3 regions of the Nocardioides endophyticus genome follow, and region 3 is predicted to be linked to each of the others. Evidence: riboswitches for the same ligand, from Rfam matches in the RefSeq annotation. Region 3 holds a riboswitch; each other region holds the start of a gene.

Region 1 (2,251 bases), on a different contig from region 3:
GCAACCGCGTCGCCCACCGCGGACTCGTCGGAGCCGAGCCCGACCGAGGAGGCATCGGCCAGCGTGACCCCGGCGACCGGCGTGCTGCTGGACATGCCGCACGCCACGATCAACGCTCCGAAGGGGTGGAAGCAGCTGGAGGACTTCCTGGACTTCGGCACGGAGGCGAATCCGCCCACCGGGACCGGCGCCGTACGGCTCACGCAGCTGGAGTTCCCCGGCCCGGAGATCTCCGTCGACCTGCAGGCCAAGGCCGCGCTGCAGGGCCGGCTCGGTGACATGAAGCGCGAGCCGGACGTCGAGATCGCGGGGCTGACCTTCTACCACCTCAGCGGCACGCCCAACAAGGACAGCCACCTGGACACCTTCGGAGTGCTCAACGACGGCTTCCAGACGGGCATCGACTTCGAGTTCGAGAACAAGGTGCCCGAGGCCGAGCGCCAGAAGATCATCGACGAGAGCCTCGCGACGTTCACCTGGCGCTGAGCCCCGGGCGAGCGGTCAGCGACCGCGCAGCGTCCCCGGGAACCACGAGTTCGTCCAGACCCGGTCGGTGCGGACGCGGGTGCCGGAGTACGGCGCGTGCAGCACCAGCCGGCGACCGTGGCCCCACCCGGCGAACACGCCGACGTGGTAGACGCCGCCCCTGCCGGTGAAGAACATCAGGTCGCCGCGCTTCATCGCCCCGCGGGAGATGTGCCGCGCGAAGTGCGCCTGTGCCGACGAGGTCCGCGGGATCCGCGAGAAGCCCGCGCGACGGAAGCTGTAGAAGGTCAGCCCGGAGCAGTCGAAGCTGCGCGGCCCGGACGCGCCGTACGCGTAGGGGTCGCCCTTCTGCGCAACCGCGGTCCGCATCGCCAGCTCCACCCGGCTCGGCTTGGGCCTGTGGTGCTTCGGCTTGTGGTGCTTGGGCGTGGCCTTCGCCTGGGAGACGGCGTGCGTGCCGACCGTGGCGGCGTGGACGTCGGAGACCGGCGCGGAGGTGAGCAGGCCGACGGCGAGCGCGCCACTGAGGGCGGCACGGACACCGGTGCGACCGCAGGCGCGGGCAAGAGTGGGCAGGGCGAGAGACATAGCGTGGTTTCCTTCCCACGCCTGCGAGGTGAGCTGTCGGGTTCGGGCGAGGAAGGTGCCCGGCCGCCAGTCGGCGGCTTCACCCCGAGCGGCCCGAAGACCGCGAAGGTGGTTCCCCCACTCCTGCCCGTGCAACTTGTGATCGTCGGCCGGACGGACTGTCCGACCTTGCGGACCGGTGCCATGAGCGGGCAGGACTCGGCGTGCTCGGGAACCGGTAGTGCTTGGTGCAATCGTCAACGAAGGTAGCCACCAGAAGTGCCGATCGCGATTCCACCAGCGGCGGTTGCCGTGGCGCACGCCACATCCCCCGCGTGAATCCGGGGTTCGATTGGACGCAGATCACACAGTTCGAGCGGTGTGACTCAGCGGGTTCTCACGCCAGGACGCGCCCGTCCTCGAGGCGTACGACGCGGTGCGCGACCTCCCAGACCCGCTGGTCGTGGGTCGCGACGAGCACCGCCGACCCGGCCCGCGCGGCGTCCGCGAGCGCCCCGATCACCTGGCTGACGTGGTCGTCGTCCTGGTGCCCGGTGGGCTCGTCGAGCACCGCGAGACGCGGGTCGAGGATCAGGGCTCGGGCGATCGCGACCCGCTGCTGCTCGCCCAACGAGGTCTCCGTGACGCTGCGCCGCCCGAACGCCGTCAGGTCGAGCGCGGAGGCCAGCCGGACGAGGGCCTCCGCCGGGTCGACGCCGGTCCGGTGCGCCGGCAGCGCGATGTTGTCCTCGACCGTGAGGCCCGCGAGCAGGCCGTGCTGCTGGGGCACCACGGCCACCAGCGACCAGTCGGCCGTCTCGACGGTCGGGCGACCGTCGAGAGACGCCGTGCCGCAGTCCGGCCGCTCGATCCCGGCGGCCAGGTGGCAGACCGTGGACTTGCCGGACCCCGACGGCCCGGCGAGCGCGACCAGCTCGCCCGGCTCGACGCGCAGGGAGACGTCGTGGAGGACCTCGACGCGGCGCTCCCCCACGCCGTACCCGTGCGCGATCTCCACCAGCTCGAGCCCGATCACGACTCCTCCTCCGGAGCTCGCAGGCGTACGCCGTCGGCCCCGATCTCGACGACGACCCGCCGTGATGGGAAGAGGTCGAGCACCGCCGGCGGCAGCTGCAGGCGGCCGGTCGCGTCGATGACCCCAGTGGTGTCGCGGCGGGTGGTCTCGCTGGAGAGGACG
Region 2 (2,251 bases), on a different contig from region 3:
ATCGACACCGCGAAGAGCGGTCGCCCGACGATGTGGAACGACATGATCCCGGAGGGCAGGAAGGACCTGAAGGACAACGCCCGCGTCTGCCGCACCGCCATCCAGACCCGGTGCGTCACCCTCGGGATCCCGCCGACCGTCCGCACCGCCGACCCGAGGTGGGGTCTGTCGGAGGGAGACCGGGCCCTGGCACGGCGCTACGTCGACGGTTTCGTCTGGTTCGGCCGACCCTGGCTCTACAACCAGGCCGACCCGTTCATGATGAAGCGGGCGCTGACCATGGCGAGGTCGACGCCGTGGCCGGGGCCGTTGCTCAGCACTCCGTGACGGGGGTCAGGCGAGGGCCTGGGTGCCGATCAGTGCTGTGATCGCCGAGGTCGCCGCGGTGGTGGCGACGATGAAGCCGGCGGTGGCGACGAGACCGGCCATGCGGCGGGCGCGGGAGCCTTCGCGGGGGAAGACAACGGCGCGGACCCGGGACAGCCCATGGCCGAGGAGGCCGAGGGCGTGGCGCGCCCACTGGTACTCGAGCGCGAGCAGCGCGAAGCCCAGAGCGATCACGACGAGCCCGGGTCCGGGAAGGACCAGCATCGCGACGCCGGCGGCGATCAGGAGCGGGCCGCCGACCGTGACGAGCACCTTCACCATCACGGCGCGGACCGGGCCGGCGTTGGACCACGCCTCGACGCGGGTCAGCAGGGCGTGGGCACGCGGCGAGAGGGAGTGATCGGGCACGCCTCAGGGTGACAGCCCGGCCTGAGAGGCAACTGAGCGAGTTTCGGCCCAGGCAATTTGGATGAGCGCGACTCTCGACCTACCGTCGAGGGGTCCCGGCAGACCGGGGCCGCCCGCCGCCACGCCGAGCCCCGTCCGGCAGTGGGTGACTCGAACACCGAGGACGGGGACGGGGGACCCAGGTCTCCGGGTCGTACGACGACCCTTGGGGTGCAGCCGCCACGCGCGGCCGGGCAATCTCCGCCCGAACCCGACAGCTAACTCCGCAGGCGTCGAGGAGAAACACATGCGCATGCGCACTCTGGCGTCCGCTGCCGCCCTGGCGGCGACCACGCTCGTCCCCGTCGTGGCAATGGACACATCTGCCCAGGCGGCCCCGATCCGGAAGTGGGACCGGATCGCACACTGCGAGTCCGGGGGCCGCTGGCACATCGCCACCGGCAACGGCTACTTCGGTGGCCTCCAGATCAGCAAGTCCACCTGGGACGGGTACGGCGGCCGCAAGTTCGCCCGCTACCCACACGGCGCCACCAAGCGCGAGCAGATCAAGGTCGCGGAGCGGATCCAGAACGGTCAGGGCTGGGGCGCCTGGCCCAGCTGCGCCTGACGTCGTACGGCGAGGAGGGGGTGGTCAGCCGCGCAGGCGGGCCATCCACTCCTCGACCTCGGTGGAGGTCCGGGGGAGAGCGGCGCTGAGGTTCTGTGATCCGCCGGCCGTGATGAGGATGTCGTCCTCGATCCGGATGCCGATGCCGCGCAGCTCCTCGGGGACCAGGAGGTCGTCCTCCTGGAAGTACAGCCCGGGCTCGACCGTCAGCACCATGCCCTCGGCGAGGGTGCCCTCGGCGTACGACTCGGGTGCGGCCTGGCCGCAGTCGTGCACGTCCATGCCGAGCATGTGGCTGGTGCCGTGCAGGGTCCAGCGGGCGTAGACCCGGCTCTCGGGGTCGAGCGCCTCCTCGGCGCTGACCGGCAGCAGCTCGAGGTCCTCGAGCCCGTGGGCGAGCACGTCCATCGCGGCGTTGTGGCCCACCCGGAAGGTCTCACCCGGCTTGAGCGCCTCGATGCCGGCCTGCTGCGCGGCGTACACGAGGTCGTAGAGCTCCCGCTGCAGGTCGGTGAAGGTGCCGTCGACGGGCAGGGTGCGGGTGACGTCGGCGGTGTAGAGCGAGGTGTTCTCGACGCCCATGTCGAGCAGCACCAGCTCGCCGGGCGTGATCGGCCCGGAGTTCTCGATCCAGTGCAGCGTGGTGGCGTGCTTCCCGCCACCGACGATCGAGTCGTAGCCGATGTCGTTGCCCATCGCGCGGGCGCGTCGGAAGAAGGTGCCCTCGACCCAGCGCTCGCCGAACTCGAGCACGCGGTCCCACTCGCGGACGACGTCCTCGAAGCCGAGCGTGGTGATGTCGCACGCCTCCTGGAGCTGCGCGACCTCCCAGTCGTCCTTGATCAGGCGCAGCTCGGAGGCGACCCGGGCGAAGTCGCTGTCGCGCGTCTCGTCGGCGGCGACCATCCG
Region 3 (2,251 bases):
CGTGAGTCCTAGCCGGGTCGCACCGCGCCCGAGTAGGGCATCGAGGAGACCGAGGAGACGACGACGCCGGTGCCGGGGTTGGCAGCGTGCACGATCATGCCGTTGCCGATGTACATGCCCACGTGGCTGATCGGGCTGTAGTAGAAGACCAGGTCGCCCGGCTGCAGGTCGCCCATGGCGATGTGCGGTCCGCTGCCGAACTGGGCGCTGGACGAGTGCGGCAGGCCGACGCCCGCCTGGGCCCAGGCCATCATGGTCAGGCCCGAGCAGTCGAAGGCGTTGGGGCCGGCGGCGCCGTACACGTAGCTGTCGCCGACCTGGGCGAGCGCGTACTGGACGGCAGCGGCCGCACGACCGGAGGCGGGCACGTCGGACGGGACCCGTACGACGCCGCGCGAGAGCATCTCCTCGCGCTCCTTCTCCTTCAGGTCACCGAGGACGGTCTTGGCCTCGGCGAGCTTGTCGTCGACGATCGCCTTCTCCTTGGCGAGCTGCTTCTCCGTCTCGGCGACGTCGGCGGCGCGCTTCTCGGTGGCGTCCTGCCGGATGCCGAGCGCCTCGGCCTCGGTGGCGTACTTGTCGAACAGCTGCGACTGGAGGTCGTTGAAGGCCGACATCGTCGACAGCTGCGCGAGGAAGGTCTGCGGGTCGTCGGAGACGACGACCTGACCGACGTTGGACAGGCTCTCGCCCTCGTACTGACGCACGATCGAGTCCTGGACCTGGTCGCGAACGTCCTCGAACGCGGCGTCCTGGCGGTCCTGGTCTGCCTCGAGGGAGTCCAGGTCGCCCTGCAGGTCGCGCAGCTCGAGCTTGGCGTCGTTGTAGCGCTCCTGGGCCTGCTCGGCCTCGTGGTAGAGCCGGTCGACACGCTTCTGCACGTCGTCGATGTTCGGCTCGGCCTGAGCGGGGGTCGAGGGCATGAAGCCGACAGCGGCGATCATGGCGCAACCCGAGAGCATGGTGATGAGGCGCTTCCGGCTCTTCTGCACGAGCAGGAGTTCTCCCTTGTACGTCGTACGCCTACCGGGTGAGCTGACGGATTCGGGCACGACATTTGCCCTACCCCGGTCCGGCTCCGACACAGGTGGTCGAGTCCTTCGCGGGGATTCACCCCTGGCAGCGGGCTGGCCCGCCACCGATGGTTCCCCGGCTCCGGGCTCCTCGACAGGTCGACGAGTCCGGACTCAGCGCGGTGGCCGCGCAAATCCGAGTGATTCACTCCCCGGCCACCTGAACGCCTGAGGCTAGTCGGAGAGGTACGGACCAGCCAAACTTTCAACCGGTGTCGCGCCGGTTTTTACAGTGAGTTTGTGCACGCCCCGTCCGAATCCGGACCGCACGTGTCCCATGCGTCACATCCGTCACACCGGTCACAGGGGCCCGATCAGGCCGACTCCAGGTGCGGCGGGTCGACGGGCCGGACCAGCCGCAGCGGCGGCACCAGTCCGCTCTCCGCCAGGACGTCGAGCGCGCGCTGCTCGTCGTCGTCGAAGGTGAGCTCGGGGGGTGGGCCCAGCAGCACCGTGACCACACAGTCGTGGCAGTGCAGCCCGCGTACCTCGCAGGTGTCGCAGTCGATTGTCGTCCTCATGTCAGGAACGGTGACAGGGACCACCGACAACGGGGACCGGTCGGACCGGAGCCCGGCGTGTCGGCTCAGCGAGCGATGAGCGACAGGAGCGCGTCCGGGTCGACCACGCGCGCCCCGTCGCGGGCGACGTCGACCGCGATCTCGCGGTCCGCGGTGACCACCAGGACCACCCGGCCGGTCGGCTCGACCGCCACCAGGTCGCGGATGACGTCGTCGGCGATCACGCCGCGCGGGCTGTAGAGGACGCGTACGCCGCGCGGGGCGACGACCGGCGGCCGGTGGTCCGTCTCGGCGGCGTCGAAGACCACTGTCGTCTCGGCGCCGGTGCGCGCGACCAGGGCCGCCAGCGCCGCGGTCAGCCGGTTGCGCTGAGCCTCCAGCGACGAGCTCGGCCAGGCCCGCTTGCTGACGTTGTAGCCGTCGACGAGCAGGCGTGCCCGCGGCATGTGGAGGTACTGCTCCAGCAGTCCCGGGTCCGCGGCCCCGAGGGCGCCGGCCGAGCTCGGTGTCCGTACGCCGGCGGCCGCGACGTCCGCCTCGACCCGGTCGGCCGGTGTGCCCTCGACGGTCGGGAGGCCGAGCTCGCGGCGCAGCCCGGTGGCCGCGTCGATCACGGACTCGAGGAGCAGGCGGGCCCGGACCGTCGCCTCGTCGCGC

The links. A riboswitch is a leader RNA that binds a small molecule or an ion and turns the genes downstream of it on or off. The one in region 3 is predicted to bind cyclic di-AMP.
Region 1: another riboswitch for cyclic di-AMP. It lies ahead of ABEA33_RS06325 (C40 family peptidase); the one in region 3 lies ahead of ABEA33_RS24995 (C40 family peptidase).
Region 2: another riboswitch for cyclic di-AMP. It lies ahead of ABEA33_RS07240 (transglycosylase family protein); the one in region 3 lies ahead of ABEA33_RS24995 (C40 family peptidase).

The regions. Positions count from the first base shown of each region.
Region 1 is NZ_BAABKN010000009.1:91,792-94,042, reverse strand. Features, by position in the region: gene ABEA33_RS06330 (hypothetical protein) at 1-486, shown strand, start outside; gene ABEA33_RS06325 (C40 family peptidase) at 502-1,074, opposite strand; cyclic di-AMP (ydaO/yuaA leader) riboswitch at 1,078-1,235, opposite strand; gene ABEA33_RS06320 (ABC transporter ATP-binding protein) at 1,451-2,089, opposite strand; gene ABEA33_RS06315 (ABC transporter ATP-binding protein) at 2,086-2,251, opposite strand, start outside.
Region 2 is NZ_BAABKN010000009.1:253,896-256,146, forward strand. Features, by position in the region: gene ABEA33_RS07230 (glycoside hydrolase family 6 protein) at 1-327, shown strand, start outside; gene ABEA33_RS07235 (PGPGW domain-containing protein) at 334-735, opposite strand; cyclic di-AMP (ydaO/yuaA leader) riboswitch at 881-1,022, shown strand; gene ABEA33_RS07240 (transglycosylase family protein) at 1,022-1,342, shown strand; gene ABEA33_RS07245 (aminopeptidase P family protein) at 1,367-2,251, opposite strand, start outside.
Region 3 is NZ_BAABKN010000036.1:94,571-96,821, reverse strand. Features, by position in the region: gene ABEA33_RS24995 (C40 family peptidase) at 9-992, opposite strand; cyclic di-AMP (ydaO/yuaA leader) riboswitch at 1,006-1,203, opposite strand; gene ABEA33_RS24990 (hypothetical protein) at 1,388-1,594, opposite strand; gene ABEA33_RS24985 (NYN domain-containing protein) at 1,660-2,251, opposite strand, start outside.